3 regions of the Pseudoduganella plicata genome follow, and region 3 is predicted to be linked to each of the others. Evidence: predicted binding sites of a transcription regulator. Region 3 holds the regulator's gene; each other region holds the start of a gene.
The links. Region 3 encodes FNR, which switches genes on or off when oxygen is low (the NO sensors DNR and NnrR bind a similar motif). Its sites were predicted from a motif close to TTGATNNNNATCAA; they were not measured.
Positions count from the first base shown of each region.

Region 1 (10,096 bases), 280 kb from region 3:
GTGCGGGGCGTCGACCAGTCTCGCCATCGGGGCGGCCGCGTGGGCCGGCTGGGCCACGACGGCGGGCTCCACGACAGTGGGCTCGACAGTGGGTGCGGTGGCACGCTCGGCCACCGCAATGGCCGCCGCCTCGTCGAGCGCGGCCGCATCGATGAAGGGATCGCGCTGGGCAATGCGGCTGGCTGCTTTTTCGATAATGCTCACGACACGCTCCTGGGTGGATGGGCCATCACGCCGAACGGAACAGGGTCAGCGCCAGGATGCCGCCATACGCGCTGGCCAGGGACAGGATCGCCATGCCGAAACCGATCAGCCGACGCCGGCGCTTGACCTTCTGGGTATCCGTCCAGTTCATGCTGATCGCGCCCAGCACGGGAATACCGGTGATGTCGCGCAGGCTGCGCTGGCTGAGGAAGGTGGGGCGTACTTGGCTCATCAGCAAAGCGGCGCCGAGCCCGGCCACGAGCGCAACCAGCAGAACGATCGAATACAGGCGCAGGCGGTTGGGGCCGACAGGCGTGCGCGAAGCCGTGGGCGGATCGACGACACGAAAACTCATCATGTCGGTGGCCGTGCTCAGGTCGCCCGACAGCTTGGCCGACTCGCGCCGCTGCACCAGCTTCTCGTAGTTTTCCTTGTTGATGGCGTAATCGCGGTTCAGCTGGGTCAGCTGCGCCTCGATCTCCGGCGCCATATTGCTGTGCGAGCGCATCTGCGCCAGGCGGTTGGTGTACTCGGTCACGCGCGCCTGCAGCGAGGCAAGCTTGGCTTCCTCGACGGACAGCGCCACGTTCATCTGCTGGAGCATCGGGCTGAAATTGGCGCCAGGGTCGCCCACGCGCATCTGTTTTGCCTCGTCCTTCTTGCGCGCCTGCAGGAGGCCCAACAGGCGCACGTTCGAGACGATGTCCGGATGCTGTTCCGTGTACTGCAGGCGCAGCGTGTCGAGCTGCTTCTCGATCGCGGCGATGCGCTCGTCCAGCTCCGGATTGGCCGACTCGGCCACGACGGCGCCGCCGACCGGCGCCATCTCGTCGCCCGTTATCTGGCGGCGGATGGCATTGCGGGCCTGCTCCGCTTCCAGCAGCTCCAGCTTGGCCTGGCTCAGCTTGTCCGCCAGCTCGGCGTAGCCGCCTGCATAGTCCATGCCCTGGCGCGGCAGCATGCCCATATTGCGAATCTTGAATTCCTTCAGCGCGTTCTCGCCAACGGCCAGGCGTTCCTCGTACATCCTGATCTGCTCGTCGATGAACTGGATCGCCTTCTCGGAATCGAGCTTCTTGCCACCGAAGCTGCCCTCGACAAAGATCGTCAGCAGCGACTGCACCACTTCGCGGCCCGTCTTCGGGTTCGAGCTGGTGTAGGAGATCGTGTAGATGTCGTCGCGTTCGGTGCCGCCCATTTTGATTTGGGTCATCAGCTTGTCGACCATCTCTTCCTGTTCGCGCGGCGTGGCCGCCTTGATGTCCAGGTCCACCATGCGCATGACGCGTTCGACGTTGGGCCGGCTGATCAGGGTGCGCCGCATGAACATGACCTGCTGCTCCACATTGGGCATCGTCGTCATGCTGGCCATCAGGGGTTTCAGGATGCTTTGCGTATCGACATAGACGCGTGCCGTGGCCTGGTATTCGTCGGGCATCGAATGGACATAACCCCAGCCGCCCAGCGCCACCAGCCAGCTGATCCCGATGGCATACCAACGGTAATTACCAATTGCCTTGAGAAAATTAAGCAGTACCGCAACGAGCTCAGCCATTTCATCCACTCACGAAAGAAAAACCAAGCCGCGGTAGCGCGCGCAGCCCAAAAGTTATTGCTTAAATTACATCAATTTCGTTATAATACCGTAGAAATCGTTGCCGCTTTATATTAATTTGTCACTGCGGCATCGGCGCGACAGCGTTAATATTGGCGAAGTCATCGGCAAAATAAACGGTGCATTTTTCGATGGCGGTGTTATTCTGGCTGGTTGCCCGGGCTCACCAGACGAAAGGGCTACATGAGTGCTCTCGACCGTTTGCTGGCGCGCTGCGCCATGTTGTGCACCGTCCTGTCATCGGCGCAGCCGGCCCAGGCGGATGCGCTGACCGACATCCTCCCCACCGTCAAGCCCGCCGTGGTGGGTATCGGCACGATGCTGCCGACGCGGGCGCCGCCCGTCGTCTTCATGGCCACCGGCTTTGTCGTCGGCGACGGCCTCAGCGTCATCAGCAATGCCCATGCCGTGGTGCCGCCGCTGTCGTCCCAGCACGAGGCGCTGGGCATCGTGACCGGCGCCGGCAGCCAGTTGCAGTTCCGCCCCGCTACCATCGCCGCGCTCGACCGCGAACACGATCTGGTCCACCTGCGCCTGACCGGCACGCCACTGCCGGCCCTGCGGCTGGAGGGCGAGCCCCCCAAGGAAGGCAGCGCGCTGGCCTTTACCGGATTCCCGCTCGGGATCATGCTGGGCATGGTGCCGGCCACCCATCGGGCGACACTGGCGGCCATCAGTCCCAGCGTGCTGCCGGCGGTCAATTCGCGCGGCCTGGCTGCCCGCGCCCTCAGCCAGCTGCAGAAGCCGGGCTTCACGATCTTCCAGCTGGACGGCACGGCGTACCCCGGCAACAGCGGCAGTCCGCTGTTCGATCCCGCCACGGGCGCCGTCGTCGGCGTCATCAATATGACGGTGCTGAAAGGCACCCGCGAAGGCGCCATCGCCAACCCGAGCGGTATCAGCTACGCGATTCCCGCGCGGCATGTCGCGGAACTGTTACGCCAGAGCCCTGGCGGAAAATAAAGCGGCCCCGTCATGGTTCCCGGCGCCATCTCGTGATATACAATCGAAAATATCAAAAAGAAAACATTCAGCGCGGCGGCATGGCGTTGAACCTGGCGTCCAAACAGGAGAACCTGATGACGAACCTGCTTTCCCGGCCCCGCTGGTGGATGAAGTACGCCCTGGCCGTGGCCATCGCGCTGCCGTTGCTGACAGGCTGTTCAACGCCGAAACCGGCGCCCGATCCGGGTCCGCCGCCTAGCACCGACTACCTGATCGGCGCCGGCGACAACGTCATGATCACCGTCTGGCGCAATCCCGAAGTGTCCACTTCCGTGCCGGTGCGCCCGGACGGCAAGATCACGGCCCCGCTGGTCGAGGATCTGGAAGCGAGCGGCAAGACCTCCACCCAGCTGGCCCGCGATATCGAAAAGGCGCTCAGCAAATATATCCAGCAGCCGGTGGTGACGGTCATCGTCACGGGCTTCGTCAGCACTTATGGCGAACAGATCCGCGTTATCGGCCAGGCGGCCCGACCGCAGGCTTTGCCATACCGCCGCGATATGTCGCTGATGGACGTGCTGATTGCCGTCGGTGGTGTAACGGAATTTGCCGCAGGGAATAAGGCAACGGTCATCCGCAAGGTCGACGGCAAGCAACAGCAATTCAATGTGCGACTGAATGACCTGATCAAGGAGGGCGATATCTCGGCGAATGTTCCGATGCGGCCAGGCGACGTTCTGGTGATCCCCGAGAGTTTCTTCTGAGTTTGTCGAAAAACTTTACAGTTTATTGATGAATATTAAATACCGGTGCGTCTTTTTACGTCGGGTTTGCGATAAGTCATTGATTCGACAATAGCGCGCACCGCATTGCTGCCGCTGGTATATAGATTGCTTGTCGAGTGTCCTGCCAGTTAGGCAATTACCGAGGACTGAACTGTGGTCACCCCAATCCCGCCCGACCCTACTGCCGAACCGGCGCCGATGCCGCCCGCACCGCTCAGCCAGCAAGGCCTGTCGCGCCGGCGCTTCACGCGAGCCGGCGCGGTCGCGTCGGGGGTGCTGCTGACCTTGCACGGCCAGCCGGGCATGGCGGCCGAGGTGTGCACCACGGCATCGGGTTCGCTGTCGGGGGGCCTGCAGAGTTTCCGGGGCGCGAAGCCGGTCTGTTCCGGCCGCTCCCCGGGCTACTGGAAAAACAGCAGCTGGCCCGGCGGCTGCGACAAGAGCATGCCCTTCTCGCGCGTGTTCGCCTGCGATGCCCGCAACTACAAGTCCTACGGCAGCGTGTCGCTGAGCGCCATCCTGGTACCGAAGTCCTTCGACAAATTCGGCATCGGCCGCCACCTCGTCGCGTGCTGGCTCAACGTCAAGGGCGGGCTGTCCACCTTCCAGACGGAACGGCAGCTGCAGGCGATCTGGAACGAATACCAGGCCAGCGGCTTTTACACCCCCACAGCGGGCGTGCGCTGGGACGGGGGGCGCATCGCCGAGTACCTGCAGAGCACGTTTGACTGATGAAAGGTTGGCGGATCGTTGCGGGGCAGAGGCTGCGTCATCGCTGCTGGGACAGCACGGCCGTGCTGTACAACGATCTGTCCGGTGCCACCCACCAGCTATCCGAGCCGGCGCTGGCCCTGCTGCTGGACCTGCGCGACGGCCTGATCGCCGATGCGGAGCTGGCCGACCCGGCCCTGGCCGAGCTGCTGGACAATCTGCGTCACCTGGACCTGATCGAGGCGGCATGACGCAGCTGGCCTCCCTCAGCCCGGCGCAGCTGCGCGCAGCGCTGGCCGGCCCGGGCCTGACTCTCCGCACGGGCCGCTTCGCCACACGCCTGCACACCGGCATCGCCAGCGTGGCCGACAGCCTCCATCTGCTGTACGCGGACTATCCTTTGCTGGACGACACCGCCTTTGCCGATTTTCATCTGCAGCTGACCCGGCCGCTGACGCCGCGCCGCTGGATCAAGCCGCAGGTGACCTTGCTGTACGACGGCCGCTCGCTGTTTCGCCCACTGCCGCTGGATCAGGCGTTTCCCATGTTCGAGTGGGGGCTGAACTGGTGTATATCGAGCCGCGCCAACCGGTACCTGATCGTGCATGCCGCCGTGGTGGAAAAAAACGGCCGGGCCGCGATCCTTCCCGCCCCGCCCGGTTCCGGCAAAAGCACGTTGTGCGCGGCGCTGGTCGGCCGCGGCGGCTGGCGCCTGCTGTCCGACGAGCTGACATTGCTCCGTCTCGACGACGGCATGCTGGTGCCGCTGCCGCGCCCCATCAGCCTGAAGAACGGCTCCATCGACGTCATCCGCGCGTACGTGCCGGACGCAACGCTGAGTCGGCCCGTCACGGACACCACCAAGGGCACGGTCGCGCACATGAAGGCGCCGCGCGCCAGCGTTGCCCGCGCGGCGGACACGGCGCTTCCCGGCTGGGTGGTCTTTCCCCGCTACGAGGCCGGCGCGCCGCTGACGGCGCAGCCGCAGGCGCGGGCCGACACGTTCATGGAACTGGCCGCCAACTGTTTCAATTACAGCCTGCTGGCCGCGGAAGGCTTCGATGCGTTGGCGGCCGTGGTCGACGCGGCACCGGGATGGCGCCTGACGTACGGCGTGCTGGACGAAGCGCTGGCGTTTTTCGACAGCCTGGCGGGCGCATGAAGGCCACGCCCCTGCTGCTGCAGGCGCTGCGCCGCCCCGCCATGATCGTCACACTGGACGATGCCGCATGGGACCTGCTGCTGCGCCAGGCGGGCGCCGCCAACCTGATGGCGACGCTCGGTCACCTGCTGGACGAACACGGCCTGTTCTCGCGCGTGCCGCCACGCCCGCGCGAACACCTCGACTGGGCCGGCATGCTGGCGCGGCGCCACCGTCAGGCCGTGCGCTGGGAAGTGAAACTGATCCGCCAGGCGCTGCGCGGGCTGGGCATGCCTGTGCTGCTGCTGAAAGGCGCCGCGTACAGCGTCACGGGATTGCCGCCGGGCCAGGGCCGGCTGTTTTCCGATATCGATATCCTCGTGCCGGAAGTGCGCCTGGCCGAGGCGGAAGCGGCCTTGATGATGGCCGGCTGGGCCGGCACCCACCACGATGCCTACGACCAGCGCTATTACCGCGAGTGGATGCACGAGCTGCCGCCGATGCAGCACCTGCGGCGTGAATCGATGATCGACGTGCACCACGCCATCCTGCCGAAGACGGCGTCGTCGCGCCCCGATTCCGCGCTGCTGCGAGCGGCATCGCTGCCCGTCGCCGGCGAGCCCGACGTGCGGGTGCTGGCCCCGGCGGACATGCTGCTGCACAGCGCCGTGCACCTGTTCAGCGATGGCGAATACCGCAATGGCTTGCGCGACCTGGTCGACATCGACCGCCTGCTGGGCCACTTCGGTGGCGACGCACGGTTCTGGGCGCAACTGGTGCCGCGCGCCCGGCAGCTGGAGCTGACGCGGCCGCTGTTCTACGCACTGCGCTACAGCGCGATGTTGCTGGACACGCCTATCCCGGCGGCCGTGACGGACGAGCTGGCGGATGCGGCGCCGCCGCCCGCGCTGCTGGGGTTCATGGACGCGCTGTTCCGCCGTGCACTGCTGCCCGAGCACCGCAGTTGCGCGGACTGGCTGAGCCCGACAGCGCGGTTCCTGCTGTACGTGCGCGGCAACTGGCTGCGCATGCCGCCGCGGCTGCTGGCCCGACACCTGTTTCATAAGGCGACCTTGTCGTTACGCAAACCGCGGCAGGAAGCCGCCTGAAGCGGCGCCAACCGCCCACTACAATGGCAGAGCGGGCAGTCGCCCGCAACGAGAAGTGAAGGAGGCGGTCATGGCGCGCGTCACCCGAAATGCATTGCAGTTACTCGGCCTGCTGGCCGGCTTGCTGTGCTGCGGCGCGGCGACCGCCCAGTCGCTCGTACCAGTCCTTGCCGCCGCCGCGCGCCACGAGCACGGCGAGGGCGTGCCCCGCGACGAGACGCTGGCCGCCAACCTGTACTGTTATGCGGCCCGGCTGGGCGATGCCAACGCGCAATACGCACTGGGCTGGATGATCGCCAACGGCCGCGGTTTAGCGCGCGACGACGGCATGGCGTGGCGGCTGTTCGCGCTGGCCGCCGGGCAACAGCACGCGCAGGCAGCCACGCTGATGGCATCCATGCCGGCCCACTCCGATGCCGCGCTGCCAGCCTGCATGCAGCCGCCACCCGCGCCTGTCGTGGCGGCCGCTGCGCCGGTGCCGGATGCGGTGGCCCTGCCGTCCTACCCCGCTTCCACCGCCCCCGTACAACGGCTGGTCGAACGACTGGCGCCCGCCTACGACATCGATCCCGCGCTGGCGCTGGCCGTCATCGCCGTCGAGTCGGGCTTCCGCGCCAACGCCGTGTCGCCACGCAACGCGCAAGGGCTCATGCAGCTGATTCCGGCAACCGCGCGCCGCTTCGGTGTCGTCAATCCGTTCGATCCGGAAGCGAACATCCGCGGCGGCCTGGCGTACCTGCGCTGGCTGGTGGGTCAATTCAACGGCGACGTGCGTCTGGTGGCGGCAGCATACAACGCCGGCGAGAACGCCGTGCGGCGCCACGGCGGCGTACCGCCCTTCCGCGAGACACGCAATTACGTGCAACGCATCGTTAGCTTGTACAGCTCGCCTATTCACGATTACCATCGGAAGGTCACCCGTCAAAGCCTCCCCCATGAATGATGCGATCAGCTCGGCAATGGCCGAATGGCGCGCCGTCCCCGGCGTTGCCGAGGTTCTCGACGGCAGTGCCGCGATGGCCGCTTACGGCGGCGATGCCAGCGGCGTGCAGCGCCGCATCGCCGCAGCGCTGCGCATCGACAACGGTGCCGCGCTGCCGGAGGTGCTGCGCATTGCTGGACGGCACGGACGCCACGTCTACCCGATCAGCACCGGCCGTAACTGGGGCTACGGCAGCGCGCTTCCCGTACGCGACGATGGCGTCATCCTCGACCTGTCCGGCATGCGCCGCTTCTCGTTCGATGCCGAACTGGGCGTCGTCACGCTCGAACCCGGTGTGACGCAAGGCATGCTGGCGCAGTTTCTCGACGCCGGCAATCATCCATTCATGGTGCCGGTGACGGGGGCCGGTCCCTCCGCCAGCCTGCTCGGCAATGCGCTCGAGCGTGGCTACGGCATCACGCCGCACACGGACCACTTCGGCGCCGTCACCGACCTGGAAGCGGTGCTGGCCGACGGCACCGTGTACCGCACGGCGCTGCGCGAAGCGGGCAACGAGGAGCTGGCGCGCCTGTTCAAGTGGAACCTGGGGATGTACTCCGTCGGCATGTTCACGCAAAGCGGCCTCGGCATCGTCACCCGCATGGCGATCGTGCTGGCGCGGCGGCCCGAGGCCGTCAAGGTCTGCCTGTTCAACCTGCGCGAGGACGCGTTGCTGGAGCCGGCCATCGAACGCATCCGCCATGTGCTGGGTCTGCTTCCAGGCACCGTGGGTGGCATCAACCTGATGAACCGGCACCGCGTGCTAGCCATGACGGCGCCGTATCCCACCGCCGAGGCGGGCAGCGGAACGATCCCACTGGACGTCGTCGAACGTCTCGGCCGGCAATACCAGATCGCGCCCTGGACGGGATTCGGCACGCTGTACGGCAGCGCCCGCGTCGTGGCGGCGGCGCAAAAGGAGATCCGCGCTGCGCTGCGTGGCGTGGCGAGCCGGCTGCTGTTCCTCAGCCCTGCCAATGCGCAACTGCTGGCGCGCGTGGCCGGCCTCCTGCCGGGCACTATGGGGCATGCTGTGTCGCGCACCGTCCAGACGGTGGCGCAGGGGCTGGAACTGGTGGGCGGACGGCCCAACGAAACGGCACTGCCGCTGGCCTACTGGCGCAATCGGACCGGGCAGCCCGCCACCGACCGCAACCCGACGCGCGACCGCTGCGGCCTGCGCTGGTATGCGCCGCTGGTGCCGATGCGTGGTGCCGATGCACGCCGCTACGTCGATATGGTCACGCGCGTAACGCGCGAGCACAGCCTGGAGCCGCTGCTGACATTCACGTCGATCAGCGACCGGCTGTTCGACAGCACCGTCCCGCTGCTGTTCGACCAGGACGAACCGGGCGCGGCCGAGCGCACCCGTGCCTGCTACGACGCCCTTGTCGACGCCGGCCACGCGCTGGGCGTCTTCCCCTACCGCGTGGCGGTCGACTCGATGGCCCGGCTGAACGAACGCATGCCACAGGCAGCCGCCTTCAATGCTCGCGTGCGCGCGGCCCTGGACCCGGACGGCATCATCTCGCCGGGCCGCTACTGACGAGAAGCACTGTCGGAGAACTTTACAGTGTGTCCGGTCGAACGGGCGCAAAACCGTCGGATTCACTTACAACCTGAGCCAAATCAGGGACTTATCAAACATCGGAACACCTTGGCATGTGCTTTGCTTATGACTATGCGTGGTGGAACAGTCCGCCCCTGTCAAAGCAGGAAATCACATCAAGGAGTAGCGACAATGAATATGTTCAAAAAAGTTTTGCTGGGCGCGGCAGTGGCGATCTCGACCATGGGCTCGGCCATGGCCATTCCCACCACCGTCGGCGGTGTGACGTGGGACCCGGACTATCCGATCGACTTCTCGTCGTCGTCCGTGCAGATCCAGCAGTTTATCCAGCCGGACGGCTCGCTGCGCGGCTTCGGCTTCGTGTCGACCATGAACGGCTACGGCCAGTCGCAGTTCTGCCCGGGCTGCGAACTGACCTTCAAGTTCAGCGGCTATACGCCGATCGTTACCAACGGCAACACGACGACGTACGCCGGCGGGATCGTGCAGATCTTCCGCAACGACGGCCCATCGACCATCAATCCGAACGACCCGACGACGATGAACGACGCCAACACAGGCCTCGGCGAACTCTGGCTGAGCCTGGTGGGCCATGAGCTCAACGGCGCCACGCTGCTGGGTACGATCAACGCCGTCGAGCCGCCGAACCTGAGCGGCCTGGGTCAGCTGGACGTCGTGGGCGGCCTGGCAGCGGCCAACTTCAACACCGACCAGCAGGTCGACGGTTCGGACCTGTCGTTCAGCACCAGCTTCACCCAGCCGTTCCCTGGCGAGGGCATCAGCCACGTGGCCGGCACGGGCAACTTCTTCGGCCAGTCGATCGCCATCCCCGTTCCGGAGCCGACTTCGCTGGCATTGATCGGCCTGGGCCTGCTGGGCCTGGCGCAGGTGCGTCGCCGCAAGCTGTAACACTGCCGCGCCGGCGGCTGCCGGCGGAAAACCAACAGGCCCGGACATCCCGGGCCTTTTTCACAACAGGGTCAGGCCGGACGTTTGAACACGAGCTGAGCCTTCGAACCCGTTTGTCCCAATGT
Region 1 is NZ_CP038026.1:3,456,555-3,466,650, forward strand. Features, by position in the region: gene E1742_RS15090 (XrtA-associated tyrosine autokinase) at 1-204, opposite strand, end outside; gene E1742_RS15095 (XrtA system polysaccharide chain length determinant) at 230-1,759, opposite strand; gene E1742_RS15100 (S1 family peptidase) at 2,003-2,782, shown strand; gene E1742_RS15105 (XrtA/PEP-CTERM system exopolysaccharide export protein) at 2,932-3,528, shown strand; gene E1742_RS15110 (hypothetical protein) at 3,703-4,281, shown strand; gene E1742_RS15115 (hypothetical protein) at 4,281-4,511, shown strand; gene E1742_RS15120 (HprK-related kinase A) at 4,508-5,422, shown strand; gene E1742_RS15125 (nucleotidyltransferase domain-containing protein) at 5,419-6,510, shown strand; gene E1742_RS15130 (lytic transglycosylase domain-containing protein) at 6,581-7,453, shown strand; gene E1742_RS15135 (FAD-binding oxidoreductase) at 7,446-9,038, shown strand; gene E1742_RS15140 (PEP-CTERM sorting domain-containing protein) at 9,234-9,971, shown strand.
Region 1: the regulator FNR is predicted to act here: its motif matches at 1,821-1,834, upstream of E1742_RS15095 (XrtA system polysaccharide chain length determinant).

Region 2 (10,096 bases), 1.4 Mb from region 3:
AAAAAGCAGAACCCCGGTATGGAAGACTCGGCAGCCATGGAAAAGTTCATGGACACGATCAAGGGCGGTATCGAAAAAGGCTTCAGGGAAGCGCGCGACATTTTGAAGGGACTGAACGTGCTGGGCGGCGATATCGCCGGCAGTATCGACCGGACCTACGAACTGGTGATGAAGGGGCTGGACGACTTTGCCGCCAACGCCGGCGGCCCGGAGGAAGAAAAAGCCGCCTGATCAGGCGGCGCTCGGCAGCACGGGCGTCGAGCTGGCGCTGCCATCCACGTCGACACGGTCGCGCCCGGCCGCCTTGGCGCGGTACAGCGCCGCGTCCGCGGTGGCCACCAGCTGCTGTTCGTCCTGCGCCGGCGCCAGGCTGGCCACGCCGAACGATGCCGTGATATGCGGCAGCGGGTGGGCGTCGGGCAGCACGCTGGCCTGGCGCATGCGTTCGCACAGGCGTCCGGCCACGGCGGCTGCGACGGTGCCGCTGGTCTCCGGCAGGATCACCATCAGCTCCTCGCCGCCATAACGCACGGCGCAATCGGAGGGACGCAAAGCGCTCGCCAGCACCTGTGCCGCCGCGCGCAGCGCCTGGTCGCCCTGCGGGTGGCCGTGGCGGTCATTGAAACGCTTGAAATGGTCGATATCGAGCATGATGACGGACAATGGCTTGCCCGTCTTGTGTGCCGTGCCCACCAGGCGCGGCAGCATATCGTTCAGCCAGGCGCGGTTGTGCAGGCCCGTCAGGCCATCGTTCATCGACAGCTGGCGGTAGAACTCGCCCAGCTTCTGGCGCTTGCGCAGCTGCACGTTAGCGGCGCGGATGCGGAATGACAGCAGCCGCAGCAGGTTGCGCGCCACGCCGTCCGATTCCTCGATCAGGCGCCACGCGACGTCGGCATCGATCAGCAGCAGCTCGCTCCGCTCCAGCGCCGTCAGGATGGCCGGGTCCGCATCGTCGTCCAGCACCGATTGCTCGCCGACGCTTTCGCCCGGCAGCAGGCGTGTGGTGACGCCTTCGGCCTGGACGGACAGCGTGCCGCGCAGCACGACCGTCAACCGCGGCCGGGTGGGATCGGAGACATTCTCGCCCGCTTCCGCCTGCATCACCGGGCACTCCGCCAGCAATGCCGCAGCCGCCCGCGTATCCGCGTCGCGCAGCAGGTGCAGGTCGGCAATCGGATAGGAGGAGGCGGCAAAATTGCTCAGGAGCTTCATTGTTGGCTTTCGGCAAAACTGGCACCATCATAGCGCACGCGACTTAAGATATGCTTCAACCAGACGATATCTCACCGATTTTTACAACAACATGGAATACACCGACGCCATCGGCCGGCGCCACGCCGCCAACCCGCACGCCCGCATCGTGTCACTGGTGCCATCGATCACGGAACTGCTGTGCGACCTGGGCCTGGCGCCGCAGCTGGTCGGACGCACGGGGTTCTGCATCCATCCCGCCGACGTGGTGCGCGACGTCCCGAAAATCGGCGGCACGAAGGACGTCAATCTCGACAAGATCCGCAAGCTTGCGCCGACCCACGTGATCGTCAACATCGACGAAAACGAGAAACCGACCGTGGACCGGCTGGCTCAGTTCGTGCCCAACATCGTGGTAACGCATCCGGTCAAGCCGGCGGACAACGCCGCACTGGCACAGCTGATGGGCGGCATCTTCTGCGCCGCGGATCGGGCCGAGGCCTGGTGCGCTGCCTTTGAAGCGGAACTGGCCGCATTGCGCGCGATACCGAAGGGCCCGGCGCAGCGGGTGCTGTACTGCATCTGGCAGGACCCGTGGATGACTGTTTCGGCCGATACGTATATCGCTGCCATGCTGGCCGAGCTGGGCTGGACCGTGCCGGCGCTGGGCGACGCGCGCTATCCCCGTTTCGAGTGGACGCCGGCACTGCTGGCCCAGGTGGACCTGGTGCTGCTGTCGTCGGAACCGTACCGTTTCACGGAAGCGCACGTGGACGCGCTGGAACGCCAGATCGGCAAGCCCACGGCACTGGTGGATGGGGAGATGATGTCGTGGTACGGCAGCCGCGCGCTGCGCGGCGTGCGGTACCTGGCAACGTTGCGCGGCCTGGCGGGGCAGTAGCCCGAGGCCGCGCGAAGGATGGTGACGTCAGTCCCGGGTCGGCTCGACGGCCTCGGGCTCGACAAGGTCGGCCACGGGGATGTTCTTCTTGTTGTCGTGCAGCTTGCCCAGGGCGCTGTCGAGCGCGCGCTTGAGCTTGTCGGCAGCACGGTTGATGGCCTGGTGCAGCGTCTGTGCGTGGTCCGTGACGACGACCGGCTGATAGCCGTTGACACGCGCTTCCATCATGCAGCGGTTGTCGCCATCGGCGGACTTCTGCGCGTTGTCGTCGCTCAGGTGGACTTCGACGCGGCTGATCTGCTCGCCGAAGCGGCCGATGGCGGCGTTGACGACTTCGGCGACGTGCTCGTCCAGGGCGGAGGTATGGTCGATGCTTTTGTTGGTATTGACTTGAATCTGCATTGTGAGCTCCTCTTCGTTATCGGTATGAGCCGATGTTACGCCCTTTGTCCCTGCGCCGCCGTTAAGTGCTGCACATTGCCGGGAAATACTTGACCCCGGTTATTTTTGTGCCGCCAGTTCCTTTTCGTGGTGGGGAAAGCGGTCCATCCGCGACAGCACGGGGAACAGCCGGATCCAGCCTGCCGTCACCGCCAGCGTAACGGCACCGCCGAAGATAATGGCGCGCTGCAGGCCGAACCAGCCGGCCGTGACGCCCGATTCGAACTCGCCCAGTTCATTGGACGCGCCGATGAACACGGAGTTCACGGCGCTGACGCGGCCGCGGATGGCGTCCGGCGTCTCGAACTGCACCAGCAGGTGACGCACGTAGACGCTGACCATGTCCCCCGCGCCCATGACCAGCAGGCAGGCAAGGGCGACGGCGAAGCTGTCCGTCGCGCCCAGGATCACGGTGCCCAACCCGAACAGCGCGACGCCGCCGAACATCCACAGGCCGACACGACGCGTGATGGGGAAGAAGGCCAGCGCCACCGAGCACAGCGCCGCACCGGCACCCGGGGCGGTGCGCAGCAGGCCCAGCCCCGTGGGCCCGATGTGCAGCACGTCGTGCGCCAGCGCCGGCAGCAGCGCCGTGGCGCCGCCGAACAGCACGGCAAACAGGTCCAGCGACATCGCGCCCAGCACGACGGGCCGCGAGAAGACGAAGCGCAACCCCTCCAGCACGCTGTGCCACGTGGGCGGGTCGCGGTGCGTTACCTGCGGCGGGGACTTCGTCAGCGCCATCAGCACCGTCGAGGCCAGCAGCAGCACGGCCGCGGCCACGTACACGACCGTCGGGCCGTAGATGTACAGCAGGCCGCCCAGCGTCGGCCCCAGGATGACGGCCACGTGGAAGCTGGAACTGGACAGCGCGACGGCCTTGCTGAAGTCCCGCTGCGGCACCATGTTCACCAGGATCGCCTGGGTGGCCGGCCCCATGAATGCACGTGCGCTGCCGAACAGCACCAGCACGGCAAATACGGGCCACACGACCTGCATGCCCGACAGCGTGAAGGCCAGCAGCGCCAGCCCCACCAGCAGTTGCAGGCCCAGGCAGATCGTGATGATGCGGCGGCGGTCATAGCGGTCGGCCGCGTGGCCGGCCAGCAAGATCAGCAGCAGGAACGGCGCGAACTGCGCCAGTCCGATCATGCCCAGGTAAAACAGGTTGTGCGTCATCGAGTAGACCTGCCAGCCGATGGCGACGTTCTGCATCTGCACGGCCAGCGTGCCGAGGATGCGGGCGCTCAGGTAAAACGAAAAATTTCGGTGACGCAGGACGGAAAAGCCGTTCGAGGAGGAAGACATTGAGGAACAAAGACGCGGCAGAAGTAAAAACGCCGACGGGGGCCGTCGGCGTAGGGAAGAAATCAGGGCTTGGCGAGGTCCGCTTCGGTGGTGAACGCGTCCGCGTAGAACTCGTCGTCGGGCAAGCCGCACAGCGCCGTGAAGTCGCGCTTGGCCGATTCGACGACGATCGGCGCGCCGCAGGCATACACCTGCCAGCCGGACAGGTCCGGCTGATCGGCCACCACGGCCTGATGCACGTAACCCGTGCGGCCCGCCCAGCCGTCCTCGGGCAGCGCATCCGACACCACTGGCACGTAGCGCAAGTTCGGCAGTTCCTGCTCCCACTGGCGGCACAGCGCGTCCATGTACAGGTCTTGCGGACGACGCCCGCCCCAGTACAGCACCATCGGCCGCTTCGAGCCGGTGGCGCGCATCTGCTCGACGATGGCCTTGATGGGGGCAAAGCCCGTGCCGGAGGCCAGCAGCACCATCGGCTTGTCGCTGTCCTCGCGCACGAAGAACGTGCCCAGCGGACCTTCGAAGCGCAGGATGTCGCGCTCCTTCATCGTGCCGAACACCTGGTCGGTAAACAGTCCGCCCGGCATGTGGCGGATGTGCAGCGAAATCGCACCCTGGCCCGGCGCCGTCGCCATGCTGTAGCTGCGGCGCTTGCCGCCGGGCAGCAGGAATTCGATGTACTGGCCGGCGCGGTATTCCAGCACCTCGTTGGCGGGCAGTTGCAGCGTGATGACGATGACGTCCGGCGCCACCCGTTCCAGGGTCGATACGCGCGACGGCATTTTCTTGACGGGGAAGTCGCCGCTGCCGGCCACTTCGCGCGCCTCGATCACGAGGTCGGAATGGGGCAGGGCGCAGCAGAACAGCGACATGCCCTTTTCTTCCTCGTCTTCCGTGAGAGCGCGGCGCTGGTGCGGTTTATGCGTGATGGAACCTGAAACGACCTTGCCCTTGCAGGAGCTGCACGCGCCGTTCTTGCAGCCGTAAGGCAGGCCGACACCGGCCCGCATGGCGGCTGCCAGCACGGTCTCGTCTTCGTCGCACGGGAACTGGTGGCCGCTGGGCTGAACAGTAATCTGAAACGTCATACAATCCTTGAGATGAATATTCCAAAACAACAAAAATTCGGCAGGCCCCGCCTGTTGATCCTGGGCTGCGGGGACATCGGGATGCGCCTGCTGCCGCTGCTGCGGGCGCGCTATCGCGTGTTTGCCGTCACCACCCAGGCGGCGCGTCTGGACGAACTGCGCGCGGCCGGCGCCGTGCCCGTGCTGGCGGACCTCGATCGGCCGGGTACGTTGCGCCGGCTGGCGGGGCTGGCGCACCGGGTGATTCACCTGGCGCCGCCGCAGCCGGACGGGGCGCTGGACCGCCGCACGCGTCACGTGACCGCCATTCTACCCGAGGGCGCACAGGTGGTTTACGTGAGCACGACGGGCGTGTATGGCGACCTGCAAGGTGCGCTGGTGGACGAAACGCAGCCGGTGGCGCCGCGCAATGCCCGGGCGCACCGCCGCGTTGACGCCGAACGGACACTGCGCGCATGGTCGCGCCGGGCGGGCGGGCGTGTCGCCATCCTGCGTGCACCAGGGATCTATGCGGCCGACCGGCTGCCGCTGGCGCGGCTGCACGCGGGCACGCCGGCGCTCGTGGCAGAAGACGACGTCTACACCAATCACATCCATGCGGACGACCTGGCGGCCATCGTCCGCCAGGCGCTGTACCGGGCGCAGCCAGGGCGCGTGTACCACGCCGTGGACGACACCGACCTGCGCATGGCGGACTATTTCGATGCCGTGGCCGATGCGTTCGCGCTGGCGCGACCGCCGCGGCTGCCACGTGCCGAGCTGGCGCGGGTGGTGTCGCCGACTTTGCTGTCGTATATGTCGGAATCGCGCCGGCTGGCCAACGACCGGCTGACGCGGGAGCTGGGCGTGCGCCTCCAATACCCGACGGTAACGGACGGGCTGCGCGCAGCCATTTCGGGGATGCCGTAAAGCTCTGGATATAGCGTTTGGCAATACTGGAGGGGCGTACCTTTGCGCCGCAACCATCGTGGCAACGGTTGTTGCGGCTAACGTAGGCGGACACGATCAGGATGGCGTATGGACGCACACCGGTATGCGGACCTGCGGCAGGCGGCAGTGCTCGCCGAACTGGCGGCAGCCACGCTGCTGGCCTGGTGCACGGCGTTCGTTCCAAAGGCGGGACAGTCAGAAAAATTGACAGGACAATTACCTAGCACAACAAATCGGGTTAAAATCTCACACATTGTCACAATCGTCGCTCCAGGCTGGCCCTGAACGGCGATGGTGGAACCCGGGTAATGCAAGGCGCGGCGCTTTGCGCCATGCCAGGGGACACCGTTGCTGAAATTTGTCTGCCCGTGTCGTACTCCACGAGCGCGACCGCTAACCCAAGATTGAAAATGCTACTGAAAGAACTGACGTCCTCGCCGACGTACAACCCGAACCGCGTCCTGGACGCCATCATGGAAAAGCTGCAGCTGAAAACGGACGCCGCGCTGTCGCGCGCACTGGAAGTGGCGCCGCCCGTCATCAGCAAGATCCGGCACAACACGCTGCCGATCGGCGCGACCATCCTGATCCGCATGCACGAGATCAGCGAGTTCAGTATTCGCGAGCTGCAGGAGTTGATGGCGCACTGAGCACTGAGCACTGCGCGATGTGCAAAAGGCCGGCACCTGGATCCAGGTGCCGGCCTTTCTACTTTGAAATCCTCATTTTGAGGTATTTGACGCCGTCGGAATCACTCAGCGTTGATGCGCGGGCGGGCGTTGTAAAACGCGTCCTGCACCGACGGGGCGGCCTGCACGCGTCCCGAGAACGCGGTCTTGTCCGCCACGCGTCCGGAGAACGCCGCTACATTGTCCGCACTGATGCGCCCGGAGAAAGCAAGCTTTGCCGCAATCGTGGGCTCGGCGACGCGGCCGGAGAACCCGGTGGCGGCGCTGATCCGGCCGGAAAACGCGGTCTGCCCGGCAACCCGGCCGGAGAACGCCGTCTGTTCGCTGATGCGGCCGGAAAACGCGGTTTGCTCGGCAACCCGTCCCGAGAATGCCGTCTGCGCGCTGATCCGCCCGGAGAATGCGGTCTGGTCCGTAACCCGTCCCGAGAACGCGGTCGCTTCGCTGACCCGCCCGGAAAACGCCGTCTGTTCGGCAACGCGGCCCGAAAATGCCTGCGCCGGCGTTTCGGCACGGGCGCCGATGCCATAGGGCTCGCCGAACGTGCTTTCGTACAGTTCCTTCATCCGCTGTCCCACGCGCTCGTGCGCCGCCTCGTCGTCCTCGCCGCGCAGTCCGATGTACGGGAAGTGGTGCAGGAAGTAGCCAAACACGGCCTCGCAGTCGATGGCGTATTTCATCGTATCGAGGATGTGGTAGTGCCAGAAGATGTCGACGTCCATCAGCGGTGCCGTCTGTTCCTGCGGGAACATCTTCATCAGGTACAGGAAGCGGCGGTACTCGAACTCGACAGCATTGGCCTTCTCCAGCGACCAGCCTTCGCCGGACTCGACGTGCATCAGCTTGACCTTGATGGGTTCCAGGTCGAGGGCCGCGATTGGGTTGAAGTGTTCGGTAGAAAACATGCGTGATGACCTTTACTCGAGGTGGGCACAGGCATTGTCCTGGCCAGCGTGGCCGGATGCCGGGGGAAGTGAAACGGGCGTGTTGATTCGCATCAACTCAAACTAGTATATTGAAAGTCGCTCTGATTACAAGCGGCAAGTTCTATCGTGCGCACGCAACGAATGTGGCTGTAGAGGAGAGCGATAGCGGAAACCAGAACCGCTGTTGCGGTTCCGGTACAACAGGACTTCAGGCAGCGTGGGTCAGACGCGGCCGTTGCGCGTAGAACTGATCGGCAGGCACCTGCGCTACGGGCATGGCGGACGAGGCCACCTGAGGCGAGCCGGAAAACGCTGCCGATGCCCGTCCCGCGGGCGCACCGGAGAACGCGGCACGGGCCGCGCCCGCCGGCGCACCGGAGAACGCTGCCTGCGTCCCGGTCGCGGCACCGGAAAAGGCGACCTGCTCGCTACCGGCAGCGGCGCCCGAGAATGCCACCTGCGCACTGCCGGTCGCGGCACCAGAGAACGCCGTGCGCATCCGCGCGGCAGGCGCGCCCGAGAAGGCGATCTGTTGCCCGCCTCTTGCCGCGCCCGAGAATGCGGTCCGCGCCGCCGCGCCGGAAAATGCCGTGCGCACGCCGTCGGCAGGCGCGCCGGAAAACGCGGCAGCGGCCCGGCCCGCATGGATATACGGCTCGTTGAACGTCGCTTCGTACAGTTCCTTCATGCGTTCGCCAACCCTGTGGTGTGCCGCCTCGTCCTCCTCGCCGCGCAGGCCGATGTAGGGGAAGTGGTGCAGGAAGTAACCGAACACGGCCTGGCAGTCAGCGGCGTATTTCAGCGTATCGAGGATGTGATAGTGCCAGAACGTGTCGACGTCTTGCAGCGGTGCGGTCTGTTCCTGCGGAAATTTCTTCATCAGGTAAAGGAAGCGCCGGTATTCGAATTCGACGGCATTGGCCCGTTCCAGCGACCAGCCTTCTCACGATTCCTCGTGCATCAGCTTGACTTTGATGGGTTCCAGATCCAACTCGGCAATCGTATCGAAATCGTTCGTGTCCATAATCGTATCCTTTCGTGGTTGGGAGTGCAGGCAAATCTTTTTCTCAGGCGTCTCGGCACGTCTGGTAACGCAACAGCTGGGAAAAACTCGTCAATGCTCGGCGAACTGGCTGATAAACGGCGGCAGCGCTCCCCGGTACGCGACGGGGACGGAGACCGTGATGGTGGTGCCCCCGTCCGGAATGCTGCTGATCGCGCACGTCCCGCCCAGCAGGTTGATGCGCTCCTCAATACCGACGAGCCCGAACGAGCCCGTCTTGTTCCGGCTGGCCGCCTGCAGGCCGACGCCGTTGTCGGTAATGCTCATCTGCAGCAGGCCTTGCTGCTGGTGCAGCTCGACCTTCACCCGGGTGGCCTGCGCATGCTGGCAGATATTGCTGAGCGACTCCTGCAGCACGCGGAAGAAGGCCGTGGCGCAGCGGTCGTCGATATCGACGTCGCCGCCGTGTTCGATCAGCTCGCAGTCGATGCCCGAACGCTTGCGGAACTGCGCCACCTGCCACTCCACGGCGGCGTTCAGGCCAAGGTCCAGCACGTTCGGCCGCAGATCGTTGATGATGTGGCGCACGCTGCGGATCGTGTTGTCGATCTGGTTCAGGGTGTAGCGGGCGCGTGCATGCAGGTAGGGATGACGCTTGGCAGTGCGGGTGGCGAGGATGTCCGCTTCGATCCGCAGCGCCAGCAGGTTCTGGCCCAGATCGTCATGGATCTCGCGGGCGATACGCTTGCGCTCCTCTTCCTTGATCTGGTCGGCATGCGCGGCCAGCCGGCGCAGGCGCTGGTGCGACAGCTGCAGCTTGGCCTGGCTGTCGCGCAGCTCGCGCGTCATGGCGCGGGCAATCTTCAGCGCCCGTTTGCGCGACGAGGCCAGGGTATGGAACAGCGCATACAGCAACAGGCAGCTGATCGTGCCCGTCAGTCCGGCGAGGACCGGCAGGTAGGCATCGAAGCGTGTGTAAAGCGCGGCCTTCGGGGCGCTGAAGTAGGCCGTCCACACACGGCCGTTGAAGTCGATGGGCAGCATGTGCTGGAACGTCCGGTCCGGCGCTTCCAGCCGGGCCGAATCGGCGCTGTCGAACAGCAGCTGGCGCGTTTCGTCGACCGTGCCGGCGCTATCGGGAACGCGGCGCCCCACGTCGTACAGCTGCAGCCGGACATTGGGGACCGGCATCTCGTCCAGCGCTCCCTGCAGCAGGCGCGGCACGCTGAAACCGATGCCCACCGAACCCATGTACGCCGTGCGGCGCTGCAGAATCGTGTCGAGCGGCATGCCAGGGTAGTACAGGGGCAGGCGCATGCCCAGATCGGCGCCGTGGGGCCGCGCCATGATGCCGATCGGGCGGCCCGACGAGGCCAGTTCGCCGGTGTCGCGCGAGCGCGCCAGGGCGGCGGCCACGTGCGGCTTGCCGGATAGATTGACCCCGTATTTTTCCTCGAAGCCGCCGATGGGTTCGAGCATGGCCAGCACCTCGTAGGTGGGATAGCGCGTGCCAGGCTTGATCGCAAAGGGGGATACCCGTCCGCCGAGGCGCCGTTGTGACGCATGGACAGTTCGAACCCGGCCCGCTCGTCGTCGCGCACGTAGCGGGCGAAATT
Region 2 is NZ_CP038026.1:5,093,438-5,103,533, forward strand. Features, by position in the region: gene E1742_RS22435 (DUF5610 domain-containing protein) at 1-231, shown strand, start outside; gene E1742_RS22440 (GGDEF domain-containing protein) at 232-1,215, opposite strand; gene E1742_RS22445 (helical backbone metal receptor) at 1,307-2,095, shown strand; gene E1742_RS22450 (HPF/RaiA family ribosome-associated protein) at 2,123-2,497, opposite strand; gene E1742_RS22455 (MFS transporter) at 2,597-3,844, opposite strand; gene E1742_RS22460 (CDP-6-deoxy-delta-3,4-glucoseen reductase) at 3,907-4,932, opposite strand; gene E1742_RS22465 (SDR family oxidoreductase) at 4,945-5,841, shown strand; gene E1742_RS22470 (hypothetical protein) at 6,273-6,512, shown strand; gene E1742_RS22475 (glycine-rich domain-containing protein) at 6,614-7,456, opposite strand; gene E1742_RS22480 (glycine-rich domain-containing protein) at 7,686-8,408, opposite strand; gene E1742_RS22485 (sensor histidine kinase) at 8,592-9,959, opposite strand; gene E1742_RS27500 (hypothetical protein) at 10,037-10,096, shown strand, end outside.
Region 2: the regulator FNR is predicted to act here: its motif matches at 7,539-7,552, upstream of E1742_RS22475 (glycine-rich domain-containing protein).

Region 3 (10,096 bases):
CCGGCTTTGCCGCCACCGCCGACGCGGCCGATCTGGTGCCGCCGGAACTGCGCCTGTACGACAGCGATCCCCGCTTCACCGTCGATGAGCGCGACGAGGCCGAAGCCGTGCTGCTGGTCGAAGGCATCCGCTGCGCCGCCTGCGTGTGGCTGATCGAACACCGCCTGCTCGGCATTGCCGGCGTCACGGCCGCCGGCATGAACGTCGCCACCGAACGGCTGACAGTACGCTGGACAAGCGACGTCAAACTATCGGACCTGCTGCAGGCGTTGCGTTCCATCGGTTACACCGCCTTCCCGTACGACGCCGCACGCCATACGGAGCAGCTGCGCAAGACCGGCCTCACGCTGGGCCGGCAGCTGTTCGTGGCCGGCCTGTCGATGATGCAGGTGATGATGTACGTCGCGCCGGCGTACCTGGCCGACGACGGCACGCTGGACACGGAGATGGCGGCGCTGATGCGCTGGGCCAGCCTGCTGCTGACGTTGCCGGCCGTCGTCTACTCCGCGCAGCCGTTCTTTGCCGGCGCGCTGGCCAGCCTGCGCGCCCGCGTGCCGGGCATGGACGTGCCGGTCGCGCTGGGCATCGCCGCCGCCTTCCTCGGCAGCGTGGTCGCCACGTGGCGCGGCAGCGGCGACGTGTATTTCGATTCCGTCACGATGTTCATTTTCCTGCTGCTGGCGAGCCGTTATCTTGAATTGCAGGCGCGGCGCAGGGCTGCCGGGGCGCTGGCGCGCATGCAGCATGCGCTGCCCGACTCGGCGAGCCGCCTGAGTGCCTGGCCGGCGCGCGACACTGCTGTCGTGCCGGCCGCCGCATTGGTGGCGGGCGACCATATCGCCGTGCGTGCCGGCGAAGCGTTTGCCGCGGACGGCATCATCGCCGAAGGGCACACGTCCGTCGACCTGGCGCTGCTGACGGGAGAAAGCGCGCCACAGCCGAAGGGTCCGGGCGACAGCGTGCCCGGTGGCGCCGTCAATACCAGCGCCGCCGTCGTGCTGCGCGTGACAAAGCCTGTTGCCGGCAGCACGTTGTCCGGACTATTAAAACTGGTGGAGCGCGCCGGTGCCGCCAAGCCGCGCATCGCGCAGTGGGCCGACCGCGCCGCGTCGCACTTCGTGCTGGCGTTGCTGCTGTTCGCCATCGCGACCTTTGTCGCCTGGTGCTTCATCGATCCCTCGCGCGCATGGCCCGCCGCCATCGCGGTGCTGGTCGTATCGTGCCCGTGCGCGCTGTCGCTGGCGACACCGTCCGCGCTGGCCGCCGCCACGGGCGGCCTGCTGTCCAAAGGCATTCTCGTGGTGCAGCCGCACGTGCTGGAAACGCTGCACCGTGCCACGCACGTCGTCTTCGACAAGACCGGCACGCTCACGGCCGGGAAGCCCGCCGTGCAGTCGGTATCGACGGTAAGTGGCATGGACACCAACATGGCGGCGCAGATTGCCGCCGCGCTGGAAGCAGGCAGCCTGCACCCGCTTGGCCGGGCGATCGCCGCCTATGCCGCGGAGCTGCCGCGCCTCGTCGCCTGGCATGCGGACGATTTACTTGAGCTGCCGGGCCATGGGCTGGAAGGCACGATAGCCGGCCAGCGCTACCGGCTTGGCAACGCTGGCTTTGCCGCAGTGCTGGCGGGTGGGCCACCGCCGGAGAGTTGCCCGACCGACGATGCCACGGCGGTGTGGCTGGCAACGCAGGGTCGCTGGCTGGCGTGCTTCGCCATCGGCGACAGCTTGCGCCCGGACGCGCGACAGACGGTCGAGCACTTCAGGGCGCAAGGCAAGCAGGTGGTGCTGCTCAGTGGCGACCGGCAGGCATTGGCCGATCGTATGGCGCGCCGGCTGGGCATCGACAGCGCGCTGGGCGACTGCCTGCCCGAACACAAGCTGGCGTACGTGCAGCGGTTGCAGGCCGCCGGCGCGGTGGTCGCCATGGTCGGTGACGGCATCAACGATGCGGCGGTACTGAGCGCCGCCGACGTGTCGTTCGCCATGGGCTCCGGTGCCGCGCTGGCACAAGTGCATGCCGACACGGTGCTGCTGCATGGTCAGTTGCGCATGATTGCGACAACGGCCACCACGGCTCGCGCGACGATGCGCGTGATCCGCCAGAACCTGGCGTGGGCCACTGTCTATAACGTCATTGCCATTCCCGCCGCGGCCTTCGGGCTGCTGGGGCCATGGCTGTCCGGCGTCGGCATGGCGGTCAGTTCCGCCGTCGTCGTTGTCAACGCACTGCGCCTGCGCGCGAGGTAAGTCATGGAATCGCTGTATCTTCTGGTCCCCTTGAGCATCGCCCTTGTCTTCGGCGCGCTGTGGGTCTTTTTCAAGGCCTCCGACGACGGCCAGTTCGAGGATCTTGAAGGCCCCGCGCTGCGCATCCTGCACGACGCCGACGCCGACCTAGGCAAAAAGAACCAGCCCTGATGCCGTAAGGCTTTCTGCGGTGCCGGCACCACCTGCCACAACGGATTTTTGGCAGCATTAGTTCGTCCTGGCAATTTTTGATCCACATCAAAGTTTTTGGTAGTCCGCTTGCGTAACCTTGAGGCACATCTAACGACAGTGTTCTCAGGGTCCTCAAATGGCACAACAACTGAACTACAACTACAAGGTCGTGAAGCAGTTCGCGATTGCGACCGTGGTGTGGGGCATCGTCGGCATGCTGGTCGGCGTGATCATCGCCGCGCAGCTAGCGTGGCCCGCACTGAACTTTGACATTCCCTGGCTGACGTATGGCCGCCTGCGCCCGCTGCACACCAATGGCGTCATCTTCGCCTTCGGCATCAGCGGCCTGTTCGCGACGTCGTATTACGTGGTGCAGCGCACCTGCCAGGTGCGCCTGTTTTCGGACAAGCTGGCCGCCTTCACGTTCTGGGGCTGGCAGGCCGTCATCCTCTCGGCCGTCATCACGCTGCCGATGGGCCTTACGCGCGGCAAGGAGTACGCCGAGCTGGAATGGCCGATCACGATCCTCATCGCCATTGTCTGGATCGCCTACGCCATCGTCTTCTTCGGCACGATCGTCAAGCGCAGGGTCAAGCACATCTACGTGGCCAACTGGTTCTTCGGCGGCTACATCCTGGCCGTGACGATCCTGCACGTGGTGAACGGCATGAGCATGCCGGCATCGATGACGAAATCGTATTCGATGTACACCGGCGTGCAGGACGCGATGATCCAGTGGTGGTACGGGCACAACGCGGTAGGCTTCATCCTCACCGCAGGCTACCTGGGCATGGTGTACTACTTCATTCCCAAACAGGCCGAGCGTCCCGTGTATTCGTATCGCCTGTCGATCGTGCACTTCTGGGCGCTGATCTTCACCTACATGTGGGCCGGTCCGCACCATCTGCACTACACGGCACTGCCTGACTGGACGCAGTCGCTGGGCATGGTGTTCTCGCTGATCCTGCTGGCACCGTCGTGGGGCGGCATGATCAACGGGATCATGACCCTGTCGGGCGCATGGCACAAGCTGCGCACGGACCCGATCCTCAAACTGATGATCGTCTCGCTGTCGTTCTACGGCATGGCCACGTTCGAAGGTCCGATGATGTCGATCAAGACCGTCAATTCGCTCTCGCACTACACCGACTGGGGCATCGCCCACGTCCATGGCGGCGCGCTGGGCTGGGTGGGCTTCATCACGATGGGTTCCATCTACTACCTGCTGCCACGCCTGGCCGGCCGCACCAGGATGTACAGCACCGGCCTGATCGACCTGCACTTCTGGGTCGCCACCATCGGCATCGTCCTGTACATCGCCGCCATGTGGATCGCCGGTGTCATGCAGGGCCTGATGTGGCGCGCCGTGAACCCGGACGGCACGCTGACGTACACGTTCGTCGAAAGCGTCAAGGCAACGTATCCGTATTACGTGGTGCGTTTCGTCGGCGGTGCGATGTACCTGACCGGCATGCTGATCATGGGCTACAACACCTTCATGACCCTGCGCGGCCGTGAAACCCCGGTGGCGGCGATCCCGCAACTGAAGGCTGCGTAAGGAGAAATGAGATGAGTTTCTCCCATGAGTGGATCGAGAAGAACCCCTGGCTGCTGATCGCCTTCGTCACCCTGGTCGTGTCGGTGGGCGGCGCGGTGGAAATCGTGCCGCTGTTCTTCCAGAAATCGACGACGGAACCCGTGGCCGGCCTGACGCACTACACGCCGCTGCGCCTGGCGGGCCGCGACATCTACGTGCGCGAAGGCTGCTACGCCTGCCATTCGCAGATGGTGCGCCCGTTCCGCGCCGAGACCGAGCGTTATGGCCACTATTCCGTGGCCGGCGAGTTCGTGTTCGACCGCCCGTTCCAGTGGGGTTCCAAGCGCACGGGTCCCGATCTGGCGCGCGTGGGTGGCCGCTACAGCGACGAATGGCACCGCACGCACCTGCGGAACCCGCGTGATGTTGTGCCGGAATCGAACATGCCGGGCTACCCATGGCTGGCGAAGACGAAGCTGGACGCGCCGGGCATCGTGCCCAGGCTGCGCGCCCTGCAGCGCCTTGGTGACGGCTACACGGAGGCAGAGATCGCGGCGGCCCCCGCCGAGCTGGCGGACAAGACGGAAGAAGACGCCCTGATCGCCTACCTGCAAGGTCTGGGCACGCTGATCAAGTCGAGGAACTGACATGGTAATCGAACAGATTTTCGACAGCGCCAGCAGCGTCATGACGGTGGTTTCGTTCATCACGTTTGCCGGTATCTGGGCCTGGGCCTGGTCCAGGCGCAAGCAGGCCGACTTCGCACAAGCCGCGCAACTGCCGTTCGCGGACGAGGAGAAACAAGATGTCTGACTTCACCAACAACTTCTGGAACCTGTACATCGTCGTGCTGACAACGCTGGGCGTGCTCGGTTGCGCCGTGCTGCTGTATTCGCAGTCGAAATACAAGGTCGCCAGGCACAATGGCCCCGTGGGCACCACGGGTCACGTATGGGACGAGGACCTGACGGAACTGAACACGCCGATGCCGCGCTGGTGGATGTGGATGTTCTACCTGACGATCGTGTTCGGCATCGCCTACCTGTTCCTGTATCCGGGCCTGGGCTCCTACGCCGGCAAGCTTGGCTGGAATTCAGCCAAGGAATACAAGGCCGAACTGGCCAGGGCCGAGAGCGAATATGGTCCCCTGTTCGAAAAATACCGCCGGCAGGACCTGAAAGCCGTGGCGGCCGATGCGCAGGCGCACGCCATCGGCGAGCGCCTGTTCCTGACCTATTGCGCACAGTGCCATGGCTCCGATGCGCGCGGCAACAAGGGCTTCCCGAACCTGACGGACAAGGACTGGCTGCACGGCGGCGCGCCCGAGACGATCAAGCAGACGATCATGAACGGCCGCCACGGCGTGATGCCGCCGATGGGCGCGGCACTGGGTTCGGACAAGGACATCGAGAACGTCGCGCACTATGTCCTCAGCCTGTCGGGCAGCGCGGCGTCGGATCCGATCAAGAGCGTGTTCGGCAAGTCGAAGTTCGGCGCCTGCATGGCCTGCCACGGCGCCGGCGGCATCGGCAACCAGGCGCTGGGCGCGCCGAATCTGTCGGACAAGACCTGGCTGTACGGCGGCAGCGCCGAGACGATCATGGAAACGATCCGCAAGGGCCGCGACAATACCATGCCCGCATTTGGCGACTTTCTCGGCGAATCGAAGGTTCACGTGCTGTCCGCCTACGTGTGGAGCCTGTCGAACGAATCCAGGTAGAAGCCGAAGCCGTGTCATGAATTCGCCAGAACCCCAAGTCATCCGGATGTACGAAGCGCGGCAGGAGATCTATCCGCGCGAAGCCAGGGGACGCTACGCCAGCCTGCGCTGGCTGTGCGTCTGGCTCACACAGCTGACCTTCTATGGCCTGCCATGGCTGACCTGGAACGGTCGCCAGGCCGTGCTGTTCGATCTCGTCACCCGCAAGTTCTATCTGTTCGGCCTGGTGCTCTGGCCACAGGATTTCATCTACCTCGCCGCGCTGCTGATCGTCTGCGCGTGGCTGCTGTTCCTCGTCACGGCAATCGCCGGGCGCGTCTGGTGCGGCTTCTCCTGCCCCCAGACGGTCTACACGGAGATATTCCTGTGGATCGAGCGGAAGATCGAAGGGCCACGCAGCGCCCGCATGGCGATGGCGAAGCAGGGGCCGTCGCTGAAGAAATATTCGAAAAAGACGGCGAAGCACCTGGCGTGGGGCGTGGTCGCCCTGTGGACGGGCTTCACGTTTGTCGGCTACTTCACGCCAATCAAGTTGCTGGGCGCCGCCACGTTCACGCTGGCGTTCGGGCCGTGGGAATGGTTCTGGGTGCTGTTCTATGCGCTGGCGACCTACGGCAACGCCGGCTGGCTGCGCGAGCAAGTGTGCAAGTACATGTGTCCCTATGCCCGTTTCCAGAGTTCGATGTTCGACCGCGATACCCTGATCGTGACGTATGACGGCAAGCGCGGCGAGCCGCGCGGCAAGGTGGCGAAGAACACGGGCAAGAGCATCAACGGCGGCTCCTGCATCGACTGCACGATGTGCGTGCAGGTGTGCCCGACCGGCATCGACATCCGCAACGGCCTGCAGTACGAATGCATCGGCTGCGCTGCCTGCGTGGACGCCTGCGACAGCGTCATGGACAAGGTGAACCAGCCGCGTGGCCTGATCCGCTACAGCACCGACCGGGCCGTGGTCGACGGGATGACGGTGCACGACATCCGGCGCCACGCCATGCGTCCGCGCGTGCTGATCTACTGCGCCGGGCTGCTGCTCGTCGTCCTCGCGGTGGCAAGCTCGCTGGCGCTGCGCACGCCACTGAAGATGGACGTCATCCGCGACCGCGGCTCGATGGGGCGCGAGGTGGACGGTGGCGCGATCGAGAACGTCTACCGGCTGCAGATCATGAACACCTCCGAACGGGGTCACCGTTACCGCATCGCCGCGCGGGGCCTGCCCGGCCTGGCGTTGGCGACGGCCGATGAAGTGACGCTGGAGGGTACGGAAACGCGCGCGGTGCCGATCCGCCTGCGTGCGCCGCACGGTGCCGGGCAGACCGGTTCGAACAAGATCACGGTACAACTGACCGCTCTGGACGATCCGGCGCTGACGGTCAGCGAAACGGCCGTCTTCATCGTGCCGCGCTAGGAGAACGATATGGAACACGCATTGACACTGACGAAGCCCTGGTACACGCAACGCTGGCCATGGCTGCTGATGGCCGGCCCCGCCATTGTGCTTGCCGCCTGCGGCTATACGGGCTGGATCGCCTTCTCGCAGCAGGACGCGCTGGTCGTCGGCGATTATTACAGGAAGGGCAAGGCGATCAATCAGGACCTGCGGCGCGACCGCGCGGCAGCGTTGCTGGGCGTATCCGCGACCGTGCGCTACGACGCCGCCGACGGCAAGCTGGCAGGCCGCGTCGCCGGCCGCGATGCCGGCGCCCTCAGCGGTCCCGTGCTGCTGCACCTGGCGCATGCAACGCAGCCGGACAAGGACATCCGCCTGCTGCTGCACCCCGCCGCCGATGGCACGTTCAGTATCGGCCTGCCGATGCTGGAACGCACCCGGTGGGTGGTGCTGGTAGAGGACGAGAAGAAGTCATGGCGCCTGGAAGGGCAGTGGTTGTGGCCCACCGAACCCGAGATCGTGTTGCGGGCGGCGGAGTAAAAAAAACCGGTGACAGGCTCCATTTTCCAAAAATAGGAGCCTGTCACCGGTTTTTTATGCGCAGGTTTCCGTGCCGGCCGTGATGGCCTTCAGCCGCGGCAGGTCCAGCACGCGCACTTCGCGGTTGCTGACGGCCAGCAGCCCGAGTTTTTTAAATTTGTTGAGCAGGCGGCTGATGCTTTCGATCGTCAGCCCCAGGTAATTGCCGATGTCCTCGCGCGACATGCGCAGCTGGAACGCCGTGGCCGAGTAGCCGCGCGCCTCGTAGCGCGAGGCGAGATTGACGAGAAAGGCGGCAAAGCGCTGCGAGGCCTGCATATTGCCGAGCAAAAGCATGACGCTTTGCTCGCGCGTGATTTCCTGGCTCATCATGCGGTGGAAGTGGCGCAGCAAGGTCGGCATGTCGACCAGCAGCTGTTCCAGGCTGGCAAACGGAATTTCGCACACTTCGCTGTCCTCCAGCGCCATCGCGCTGCAATAGTGCTTGTCGGTGCTGATCGCGTCCATGCCCAGCAGTTCTCCGCCCATCTGGAACCCCGTGACCTGCTCTTCGCCGCCGGTGTTGATCTGGTAGGTCTTGAAATGGCCTAGCCGGATGGCGTACAGGCTGGTGAACGGGTCGCCGATGCGGAACAGGACATTGCCCTTGGCAACCTTGCGGCGCCGGCCGATAATCTGGTCCAGCTTGTCCATATCGCCCATGTCAAGCCCCATCGGCAGGCAAAGCTGGTGCATGCTGCAGGTGGCACAGCGCGCCTTGAGCACGTCGATCGTCGTACCGGGCAGGGTGATGGCGGGAAGCTGGTGCATGCGTGGGGAGTCTTCGTTCGGATGGCCCACAGTGTACTGTAACCGGAAGGCGCTCGGCCGTTCCTTCACGGTTGCTATGGCATTCGGTATCGATTGCGCGACAGTAATATCAACCTGTCGAGAAGGCGCGGCACGATAGCGCCACGCGGGTAGCCAGCCGAACAATAGCGCGATTATGATACATGCATGGTGCTACCGCCATTCCGGCTCGACGAGGGGCAATGAAACCGCTGGGTATCAAGGCAAAAGTCGCATTGGCGACGACGCTGACGTCGATCGTCATGATCGCGCTCGTGACTGCGCTGCAGGCGCAGCGCATGCGCGACGACTTTACGCGCGTACTGTTCGCCCAGCAGGACGCGCTGGTGCGGCGCACGGCCCAGGAGCTGGACGACAAGCTGGTCATGCTGCGCGAGATCGTGGCGCAATCGGTACGCTACCAGCCGCGCGATCTGTGCACCAACCCGGCCGGCCTGCGCGGCTTCTACGAAAACCGCGCCGTCCTGACGCTGTTCGACGACGTGCTGGTCGCCAGTCCCCAAGGCATCGTCATCGCCGACATCCCCGCGCTGCCGGGGCGGCCCGGCGTCAACGTGGCCGACCGCGCCTATTTCCAGCGCGTGCTGGCCGATCGGATGCCGCTGATCGCCGAGCCGGTCATCGGCCGCGCCGGCAAGCGCCCCGTCGTGCAGATGGTCGCACCCGTGCTGGGCGAGGAAGGCGACGTGCGTTGCGTCGTCATCGGCGTGCTGCGCCTGTACAAGGACAATCTGCTCGGGCACCTGCGCACCGCGAAAGTGGGCCGGACAGGGTTCTTCTATGCCGTTACCCAAGGCGGGAACCCGGTCTACGTATTGCATCCCCAGGTCGACCGCCTGATGCAGCCGCGCCAATCCGGCGGCTCGACCGCCATGACGCGCGCGCTGGACGGCGGCTTCGAGGGAACGATGCTCGGCACCAACGTGGACGGCATCCGCATGCTGACCAGCGTGACCCACCTCAAATCGGTGCCGTGGGTCCTGGCGGCCGCGTTGCCGGAGGAAGAGGCGTTCGCGCCGTTCGAAGGCATGCTGCTTCGCCTGGCCCTGTGGGCGACGCTGGCGTCGCTGGTCGCGGCCGCGATCATTGCGCTGGTGACGTCGCGGCTCATGTCCCCGCTGGTGCGCCTGCGCAATGCCATCCGCGCGCTGCGCACCGCGCCGCACGGCTACGCGCCGCTGCCGGTCAAGGCGCGCGACGAAACGGGCGAACTGACCGCCGCGTTCAACGACCTGATGGCCGAACGGCAGGCCGCCGATGCGCGCGCCCACGCACTGATGGTGGAGCTGGAAGCGCGTGCCGACGAGCTGGAACGGGAGCGCGACCGTGCCGAAGGAGCGAACCGCGCCAAGAGCGATTTCGTCGCCAACATGAGCCACGAGATCCGCACGCCGATGAACGCGGTGCTGGGCATGGCCTACCTGCTGCAGAACACGGCGCTGACGGCGCAGCAGCGCAAATACCTGAACATGATCCGCACGGCCGGCGATTCGCTGATGGGCATCCTCAACGACGTACTGGATTTCTCCAAGATCGAAGCGCAGCGCATGGAACTCTCCCCAATCGAATTCGACCTGGACGAATCGATGAGTACCCTGGCGACGACGATGACGATG
Region 3 is NZ_CP038026.1:3,732,434-3,742,529, reverse strand. Features, by position in the region: gene E1742_RS16385 (heavy metal translocating P-type ATPase) at 1-2,252, shown strand, start outside; gene ccoS (cbb3-type cytochrome oxidase assembly protein CcoS) at 2,256-2,423, shown strand; gene ccoN (cytochrome-c oxidase, cbb3-type subunit I) at 2,581-4,002, shown strand; gene ccoO (cytochrome-c oxidase, cbb3-type subunit II) at 4,014-4,628, shown strand; gene E1742_RS16365 (cbb3-type cytochrome oxidase subunit 3) at 4,630-4,794, shown strand; gene ccoP (cytochrome-c oxidase, cbb3-type subunit III) at 4,787-5,701, shown strand; gene ccoG (cytochrome c oxidase accessory protein CcoG) at 5,718-7,109, shown strand; gene E1742_RS16350 (FixH family protein) at 7,119-7,631, shown strand; gene fnr (fumarate/nitrate reduction transcriptional regulator Fnr) at 7,686-8,441, opposite strand; gene E1742_RS16340 (HAMP domain-containing sensor histidine kinase) at 8,663-10,096, shown strand, end outside.